Regions from separate parts of the Paenibacillus sp. FSL L8-0436 genome, predicted to be linked through region 1. Evidence: predicted binding sites of a transcription regulator. Region 1 holds the regulator's gene; each other region holds the start of a gene.
What was found. Region 1 encodes Rex, which represses fermentation and respiration genes when NADH is low (regulators of the CRP and FNR family bind a similar motif). Its sites were predicted from a motif close to TTGTGAAATATTTCACAA; they were not measured.

Region 2: NSS79_RS08380 (phosphoketolase family protein) is a predicted target of Rex. The motif match lies at 1,283-1,300, and genes of this name have one in related genera.
Region 3: NSS79_RS31865 (formate/nitrite transporter family protein) is a predicted target of Rex. The motif match lies at 1,338-1,355, and genes of this name have one in related genera.

What each region holds. Positions count from the first base shown of each region.
Region 1 covers NZ_CP151955.1:4,864,225-4,867,509, forward strand. Annotated here, with positions in the region: gene NSS79_RS22340 (DUF5590 domain-containing protein) at 1-124, opposite strand, end outside; gene NSS79_RS22345 (amidohydrolase) at 186-1,487, opposite strand; gene NSS79_RS22350 (redox-sensing transcriptional repressor Rex) at 1,474-2,166, opposite strand; gene dinG (ATP-dependent DNA helicase DinG) at 2,256-3,285, opposite strand, start outside.
Region 2 covers NZ_CP151955.1:1,813,700-1,816,984, forward strand. Annotated here, with positions in the region: gene NSS79_RS08370 (hypothetical protein) at 14-193, opposite strand; gene NSS79_RS08375 (GntR family transcriptional regulator) at 428-1,150, shown strand; gene NSS79_RS08380 (phosphoketolase family protein) at 1,415-3,285, shown strand, end outside.
Region 3 covers NZ_CP151955.1:6,899,124-6,902,408, reverse strand. Annotated here, with positions in the region: gene NSS79_RS31870 (FAD-dependent oxidoreductase) at 1-1,251, shown strand, start outside; gene NSS79_RS31865 (formate/nitrite transporter family protein) at 1,455-2,282, shown strand; gene NSS79_RS31860 (MFS transporter) at 2,759-3,285, shown strand, end outside.

The sequences.
Region 1 (3,285 bases):
CTTTGGCCGCGTTGCGTTCATTCCATTGGTCCTTCATGATATAGGCATAAAATTGGCTTAGACCGAACAAAATGAGCAGAAACAGAGCGATCCCCAGCAGAAGCCATTTTTTCCTTTTCCTCAAAATGCAGCTTCCTTTCCTTAATATATGAAACGTCATAAAGTCAACTGCGGCGGCAGTCGAATTACCGCTTCAGCAGCCCTTCAAAAGTTTCTTGCGCCTTGCGGCGGATTTCTTCCTCGTCCAGTGTCAGGCACTGACCATGCTTCACAACCTGCTTGCCGTTCACCCAGACATGCTCGACATCCTTGGCGCTGGCCGAATACACGGCGTGGGAGAGCAAGTCGCTATGCGGCAGTAAATGGGGCTGATCGATATCAATTGCAATAAAGTCAGCCTTCATCCCCGCTGCAAGGCGGCCCACCTGGTTCAGGAAGACCGATTCCGCCCCATATTGCGTAGCCATCAGCAGCGCTTCCGGTGCCGGAACTGCGGTAGGATCACCGCTGACTCCCTTATGGATCAATGCTGCAAGCCGCATTTCCTCGAACATATCGAGATTATTGTTGCTTGCCGCCCCGTCCGTACCGAGCGAAACTTTGACTCCGGCTCTCAGCAGCTCAGGCACCCGTGCAACCCCGCTGGCAAGCTTCAGGTTACTTCCCGGGTTATGGGACACACCCACCTTGTGGCGGGCGAGGATTTCGATCTCCTCATCGTTCAGGTGGACACCATGGGCGATTAAGGACGGGCGGGTGAACATCCCCAGCTTCTCCAGGTGCGCTACAGGACGCAGGCCGTAATCAGCGGCATTCTGCTCCACTTCACGCAGCGTTTCCGACATATGCGTATGCATCGGCAGGTCCAGGTCATGTGCCGCCTGCACAAACCGCATGAAAAAGTCCGGAGGACAAGTATACGGGGCATGCGGTGAAATCATGGTTGTAATTCTGCCGTCAGCCTTGCCGTGCCAGTTGCGGGCAAACGCAACAGCTTCCGCAAGCTTCTGATTCTGCACTTCTTCAGGACATAGACCAATAACACCGCGCATCAGCACCGCACGGATGCCGGAGTGCTCGACCACCTCGGCCACCCGGTCCATGTGATCATACATATCCAAAAAGGTGGTTGTGCCGCCTTTCAGCATTTCCAGAACAGATAAGGAAGTGCCCCAGTAGACATCATCTCCGGTAAACTTCTCCTCCATCGGCCACATTTTCTCCTGCAGCCAGGCTTGAAGGACCATATCATCCCCGTAGCCGCGCAGCAGCGACATCGCAGCATGGCCATGGGTATTGACCAGACCCGGCATGAACAGCAGCCGGCTGCCGTCGAGCGTCACTGTGCCTTCTTCAATAACGGGCTTCTCTTCCCCTATGTATGTGATCAAATCATTTTCTATAGTCATATAACCGCTCAGGACCGGCTTCTCGCTTCCGGGAACCAGAAAACGTCCGTTTGCAATTATCATCTTATTGCTGCTCATCTGTAATTCCTTCCTTTCCATCATGTAAATAATACGCCAGACTTTGCAGGTCAGTCGTAAAGTCAGCAGCATGAATCCGGATGGTTGAAGGTGTCTTCAGAATGACCGGTGCAAAATTCAGGATCGCCTCGATGCCCGATTCTACCAGAATATCAGCTACATTCTGTGCTTCGCTGTCCGGTACAGTGATGATCCCGATCCGGATTCCCTGATCACGGATGGTCTGACCCAGCTCTTCCATCGGCTGAACCGTAAGAGAGTTGATCTTTTGTCCAATCTTGGGAGCGTAAGAATCAAATACAGCGGTGATTTTCATAGTATCCTTCAGATAAGCATTGTAATTGGACAAGGCATGACCGAGGTTACCGGCACCTACCAGGGCCACATTGATTTGTTGATCCAGCTTCAGAATGTGACGGATCTTTTCGATGAGATAAGACACGTCATATCCAATGCCTTTTCTGCCGAAATCACCAAAATAGGCCAGATCCTTACGAATCTGCGCCGGATTAAGGTCCAGCTTCTGCCCGAGTTCCTGAGAAGAAACGGTTGAGATTTCACGCTTTTGGAGATCGTTCAGGAAACGCAGGTACACTGGGAGTCTGCGAACGACGGCCTCCGATATTTTATCCGATTTCATGTTTTCTCCTCCTAATTTAGAATTGCACTGACGCGATATCGTATGACAACCACGTGCAGTGCCCGCTCTGCGAACGGGACACAGCCCATGGTACAAAGAGATGGAAAAAATTTATAAACGATGACAGATTAGGAAACGCCGCCCTCTTCAAGCCATTCCGCAATCCGCGGAACCATCTGATCGGTAAGCATGTGCTCCATCTTCGGACCAGGGAGTGAATACAGGAAGTACTTCCCGTAATAAGCTTCGATAACCCTGGTATCATATACAATAACAATTCCCCGGTCCTGCGCTGTGCGAACCAATCGCCCAAAACCCTGTTTGAACCGGATCACTGCTTGTGGAACAGACATTTTCATAAAAGGATTCTTCTTCTGGGCCTGCAGAAGCTCCGCCTTTGCCTCGGCAAGCGGATGATTCGGCGGCTGAAACGGCAGCCTTACAATCGCAAGACAGGTCAGCGCCTCGCCAGGGATGTCGACTCCTTCCCAGAAACTGCTTGTTCCAAGCAATACCGATGCAGAGCTGTCCTGAAAACGCCGGATCAGCTTGCTGCGGCTGCCTCCTTCCACACCCTGGCCCAGAACCGTAATGTCCTGGGAAGCCAAGGCCTCTTTCAGCGGATCATAAACCTGGCGTAGCATTTTGTAGGAGGTGAACAGCACCAGCATCCGCCCCTTGGTCGCCGCCGCCGCTTCAGCCAGCGAATGCACCAGCTTGTCTACAAAACGCGCATCGCCTACGCTGCCCTTAACACTGGGAAAATCGCGCGGGATGACAAGCAGCGCCTGTTCACGGTACTTGAACGGTGAAGGCAGCAGCGCTGTCATGAGACGCCCTTGCTCAGAGGCTTCAGAAAGACCAAGGTTGTCAATCATGAACTGAAAGGACTTGTCGACCGATAACGTGGCAGACGTCAGCACTATGCTCTTCTTCTTGTCGAAGAACAGATCCTTGAGCTGGCTGCTTACATCGACAGGCACGGCGTAGAGCTGAAGCGACTTGCCCCGGTAGTTGCCGCTCCCTTCCATCCAGTACACGATATTATCGTCACTGAGACCCATAAAGAAACGGATTTGTTCCCGGATGGATGCCAAATCCTTGAACAAGCCTCCGATATCGGTCACCAGGCTGTCCGAAGACGACTGACTCTCCGTG
Region 2 (3,285 bases), 3.1 Mb from region 1:
GATAGACAGACGTTTAGTTTTTATCGATGAGTTCAAGTTTTTCAAGGATCTTTATTGTTGTTAAGGCGGATAACTGAACGGCTAATTCAACGCTTTCTTTCTGAATTCCGTCCTTCTCAATAGCATCCTTGTTCTCTGAGAAGACTTCTTCAGTTACTTGGCTGATCAGACTTTTGACGATTTCAATATGCATAATAAACTCCCCCTCTCCGGAAAAATAGCCACATTCTTATATTTCGGCAGATCATCAGGTTTTTCTTTGAAATAAACCTTCCTCAATTAGCAGAAATCGGGTGGAGAAAAGTATAAACCATCTCATTATTATGATATAGTTAATATTGATTTTTAATCCAAACCCTTTCGTTAGACAGAAGAGGTTGTTTGAATACATATCAATTGGTACAGAAGACCTGAGAGGGAGTACTCCATGACACAATTTGTCTACAAGCAAATAATTGATGACCTTAAAATGAAAATCTTTGCTGGACAGTTTGCGGATATGCGATTACCCGATGAACGCAGTCTTAGCGAAACGTATCAGGTTAGCCGCAGCTCCATCAAGCGCGCATTAACCAAAATGGAAAGTGTCGGAATCATTTTTAAAAAACGAGGTTCAGGCACGTTTATTAACCCCTTATACATAAAAAACGAATCCATCTTCAATTACGAAGGTTCCAATCTGGGTGTCACCGACAATTTCCAGATGCATGGCAAGAAACCTAAAGTCAAAGTGTTGAATTTCGAGGTTATTCCGCCAACAAAAGAATTGCAGCGGGATTTGTTCCTGGGGCCCCATGATTTTGTATACAAAATCGTCCGCTTGCGCCTGTTCGATGATGATCCCTTTATGATAGAGACGGGGTATATCCCGATAAAAATCGTTCAGGATTTAAACCAGACGATTATTGAGGGCTCCATTTTTAATTATCTGGAAGACTCGCGCAACCTGGCCGTAACCAAATCATTTTTATCTATTTTTGCCGAGCCGTCCTTGTCCACGGATCAGGAGCTGCTGCACTTGAAAGAAAATGAACCGGTTGGCATTATGGAGGGGATTTTCTTTTTGGACAATGGTACTCCCTTTGAATTTTCCCATATGCGGTTTCATTATCAATATTTGAAATTTAATACGTTTGTATCTGTTCATTAAGGAGCAGAATAAGACCGGGGATTTTCCCGGTCTTATTTTTTTGTATACTTTACTTTTTTATGGATGTAACGTATTTACATAAATTTCAATATAACTGTGTTTTGACAGCGTTTTTCCTGAGTTTTTCATACTATGTTCAAATTTTCACAAAATTGGACCGTATCACTTGTCAAAAAGGTTGTATTTATTTTGGGCAGAGGTATGATGTATTTGTAGGGAAAAAGAATGGCAATAAGCAACAATATATATATAGGAGTGGATAAAATGGGATTATCAACCATGAAAGTCGATTATTCGTCTAAAACGTATCTGGAAAAGCTTGACGCTTATTGGCGTGCAACCAACTACATTTCGGTAGGTCAGCTGTATTTGAAAGACAATCCGTTGTTAAGAGAACCTTTGAAAGATGCTGACGTTAAGATTAAACCTATCGGACACTGGGGTACTATTCCGGGCCAAAACTTTATTTATGCCCATTTGAATCGTGTAATTACTAAATATGATTTGAACATGTTCTATGTTGAAGGTCCGGGTCATGGCGGTCAGGTCATGGTTTCGAATTCCTATCTGGACGGAAGTTATACTGAGATTTATCCGGAAATTACGCAGGATATCCCGGGTCTCAAAAAACTGTTCAAACAATTCTCGTTCCCGGGCGGCGTTGCTTCCCATGCTGCACCTGAAACTCCTGGATCCATCCATGAAGGCGGCGAGCTGGGTTATTCTTTATCCCACGGCGCCGGCGCTATTCTAGATAACCCGGATTTGATTTCGGCTGTTGTCGTTGGAGATGGTGAGGCTGAAACCGGACCACTGGCCGCATCATGGTTCTCCAACCGCTTCATCAACCCTGTTACAGATGGCGCTGTTTTGCCGATTCTGCACTTGAACGGATTTAAAATCAGCAACCCGACGATTCTGTCCCGTCAATCGAAAGAAGAAATCACCGCTTACTTTACAGGCATGGGCTGGGAGCCGTTCTTTGTAGAAGGCGAAGACCCTGAACATATGCATCCGGAAATGGCGAAGGTACTCGATACCATCGTCGAAAGAATTGCAGCCATTCAAAAAAATGCGCGTGAAAATAACGACCTTACCCGCCCGGTATGGCCGATGCTCGTCTTCCGTTCCCCTAAAGGCTGGACTGGACCGGCAGCATGGGACGGTGTGCCGAATACCGGTTCGTTCCGTGCCCACCAGGTTCCAATTCCGGTTGACCAGAAAAATATGAAACATGCTCCAGCTTTGCTTGAATGGATGAACAGCTACAGACCGGAAGAATTATTTGATGAGAACGGCCGCTTGAACGCAGAGCTTGCCGAAATCCTGCCTACAGGCGACAGACGTATGGGTATGAATCCTGTTACTAACGCTGGCAACCTTATCAAAGATTTGCGTCTGCCGGATTTCCGCGACTATGTGCTTGATAACTCCGTTCCAGGTAAAGTAGTAGCCCAGGATATGGCCGTTCTCGGAAAATATCTGAAAGAGGTTGTCCTGCTCAATGAAGATAACCGCAATTTCCGGATTTTCGGACCGGATGAAACGATGTCCAACCGTCTGGGACCTGTGTTTGAAGTGACCAAACGCCAATGGCTGGATCAAATTAATGAACCTAATGACGAATTTCTCGCTTCGTATGGCCGTGTAATTGATTCCCAATTATCGGAACATCAGGCGGAAGGACTGCTGGAAGGTTATGTATTAACCGGACGTCATGGCTTCTTTGCAAGTTATGAAGCTTTCCTGCGCGTTGTGGATTCGATGATTACCCAGCACTTCAAATGGCTGCGTAAAGCAACCGATCAAGGCTGGCGCGCTGATATCCCTTCACTCAATGTTGTCGCAACTTCAACCGTGTTCCAGCAGGACCATAACGGTTATACGCACCAGGATCCGGGTTTGCTGGGTCATCTGGCAGACAAAAAACCGGAGTTCATCCGGGAATATTTGCCGGCTGATGCCAACTCCCTGCTGGCTGTATTTGACACCATCCTGAACGACCGTCAAAAGATTAACCTGATTGTGTCTTCCAAACATCCGCGTCCACAGTGGTTCTCGGCTCAAGAGGCGCAGGAACTGGTTGATAAAGGACTCAAGATCATTGACTGGGCCAGCACGGACAAAGGCGGCGA
Region 3 (3,285 bases), 2.0 Mb from region 1:
TTCCTGTCGTGCGGCATTGCTCTATATGTCGGCGGAGTGGTTAAAGACCCGCAAGGCCTGTTCTATTCTTCGCCCGAGAAGCTCGCTGAACTGGGTGTCAATACAAAGATGCGCCATGAAGTGATCAATGTGGATACAGCCCGCAAAACCTTAAAAGCCCGTAATCTGGCAAACGGCCAGGAATTTGAAGATACGTACGACAAACTCATTATGACTACCGGCTCGTGGCCGATTGTGCCAAAGCTTGAAGGCATGGAGCTGGATGGCATCCTGCTCTCGAAGAACTACAATCACTCCAACACCATTATCGAAAAAGCGCAGCAGGTGGACAGAATCACCGTTGTCGGAGCCGGTTATATCGGTGTCGAGCTGGTGGAGGCTTTTCAAATGAACGGCAAACAGGTTACGCTGATCGATGGCGAGGACCGGATCCTGAGCAAATATCTGGATGAAGAATTCACTACACCGATCCAGCAGACACTGGAGGATCACGGCATCAAGCTGGCGCTCGGTGAGAAGGTCAGCTCGTTTGCCGGAGAGAACGGTAAAGTGACCAAGGTGATCACAAGCAAAGGGGAGCATGAGACCGATCTGGTTATCCTCTGCATCGGTTTCCGTCCGAATACAGAGCTGCTGAAAGGGCAAGTGGATATGCTGCCTAACGGGGCGATTATCGTCAATGATTATATGCAGACCAGCCTCCCGGATGTCTATGCCGCCGGCGACAGCTGTGCGATTCATTATAACCCAACCGGCAAACATGCCTATATTCCGCTGGCTACGAATGCCGTACGTATGGGAACACTGGTAGCTCGCAACCTGGTGGCGAATACGATCCCATACATGGGTACGCAGGGAACATCGGGGATTAAAATTTATGAGGATAATATCGCCGGAACTGGACTGACAGAATACGCAGCCAAAGCCGAAGGCATGGATATCGAGAGCGTGCTGCTGATCGACAACTACCGTCCAGAGTTTATGCCGACCTTTGAGCAGGTTCAGTTAAAAGTAGTTTTTGACCGCGCCACCCGCCGGGTTCTCGGAGCGCAGATTATGTCCAAGATGGATCTGACACAGTCGATCAATACCGTGTCTGTCTGCATCCAGAACAAAATGACGGTGGATCAGCTGGCCTTCATTGATTTCTTCTTCCAGCCGCATTACAACAAGCCATGGAACTTCCTGAACACTGCTGGCCTTCAGGCATTGCCAAAGATGTCTGCAGTCAAAGAAATTGTTACTGTATAAAACAAACCCAAGAGACCGGATCCAGCCACTGGATCTGGTCTTTTTTTGTTTCTGCATCCAATGCAGTAATGGTAAATTTGACATGTCAGTGAAAACTTTCACTTAGTTTTCTTAGACGTGACTTTTATCACGTAAATGTGATTGGGATCACGCTACAATGGCATAAAGGAACAAATTTTAAGTATTAAAAGGGGATAGGAATCATGGCTTATAACAAACCGCAGCAGATTGCCGAGGTAACGGTAGAGAACGGAATCAAGAAGGCTCACAACCCGCTTGCCACCGTACTTATTCTCGGTTTTCTGGGGGGAGCGTTTATTGCGCTCGGATTTTTACTGGATATTCGTGTCATTGCCGGTGCTCCGGCGGAATGGGGATCCATCGCAAACTTTATCGGGGCGTCGGTGTTCCCGGTAGGACTGATCCTGGTGCTGCTGGCCGGCGGGGAACTGCTGACAGGCAATATGATGGCCGTGCCGCTGGCATTTATAGCGAAGAAGATTTCCTTCTGGGAGGTCATCAAGAACCTTGTGCTGATCACGCTCAGCAACCTGGCAGGCGCGTTGTTCGTTGCTTATTTCTTCGGCCACGTTGTCGGCCTCACCGCAGACGGAGTGTATCTCGATAAACTGGTCGATATGGCTGAACATAAGATTGATGCAACCTTCCTGCAGGCCTTTGTCTCCGGGATCGGCTGTAACTGGCTGGTAGCTCTGGCCGTGTGGCTCTCTTACGGGGCGGATAATTTCAGCGGTAAAATCCTCGGTATCTGGTTCCCGACCATGGCATTTGTGGCCATCGGATTCCAGCACGTTGTAGCCAACATGTTTCTTATCCCTGCTGCTATATTTGAGGGGCATTTTACCTGGGCACAATATTTCGGCAACTTTGCCCCGGTATGGCTGGGCAACCTTACGGGCGGAGCCATCTTCGTAGCCGCAGCCTATTATATGGCTTACCTTCGCAAAGAGCCGGCGGCTGTGCAATCCGTAGAGGGTGTATCCTCTGTCGGAGTGAAGAAACACGCTTAATCCTTACTAATTAAATGCCGTCTTAAACGGCAATAGACACTCCTTGTAGCTTTTCCTCTTCCAGCCTATAACGGCTCAAGAGGGAAGGTTCTCGGGGTGTTTTTTTGTGAGGTAAAATAGGGCTGCACAACACAAAATTCGCCGTGCATATCCGACTCGGGGGAACGAAATCGGGCTCACGGCGAATTAATAGGGAGTGTTTCATATGCTCTATTACCCGGGCAAACGAAGAGCGAATCAGTCTCTGTTCAGCAATTTTATTTACGCATGGTGGCAGCAGTTATAAAATATAAAGATCCGATTGGGCAGGTTTTTCACTGCTGGGGCTGGCCATAGGTTTTGGTCAAGAATCATGGGGGTATTGTGTTTGAGTGACGCGATAATGCGTCAGTGTGAATGCTTGCTCTTCGTCCTGTTTTGGGATGATACTGGATGAAATTAATGACACATATATTACAGGGGTTGAAAGACAAGTCATGAGGTTTTTACAAGCTTATCCAAAGGAAGTCAAAGTTTTTCTGATTGCCAGTCTTATCAATGCAACAGGCAGCGCGCTAATGTGGCCGCTTGTCACGATGTATGTATTTGATGAACTGGGCCGCAGTATGACAGATGCGGCACTCGTTATTGTTATTCAATCCCTCGGAGGTATATTCGGACAACTGCTGGGGGGATCACTCTATCATAAAGTTGGTGTCAAACGCCTGATCGTCGGTGCGCTGGCCATGAATGCCCTGGCCTTGTTTACCTTGCCGGCGGCAAGCGTGAACTGGAATATGTTCATGCTGGTGATGGGGCTGGTGGGTCTGTTCAATTCGTTGTCATTGCCGGCCATTCAGGCCTTTATAGGTTTCCGCTTCGCAGAACAGCGCGGAGAGCTTTTTAATGTAATTTATGTCGCCAATAATATTGGGGTAGCGCTGGGCACGATGCTGGCCGGTTTTCTGGCCGATATTTCCTATCTGCTGAGCTTTGTGCTTAATGGGCTGGCCTCAGCCGTGTT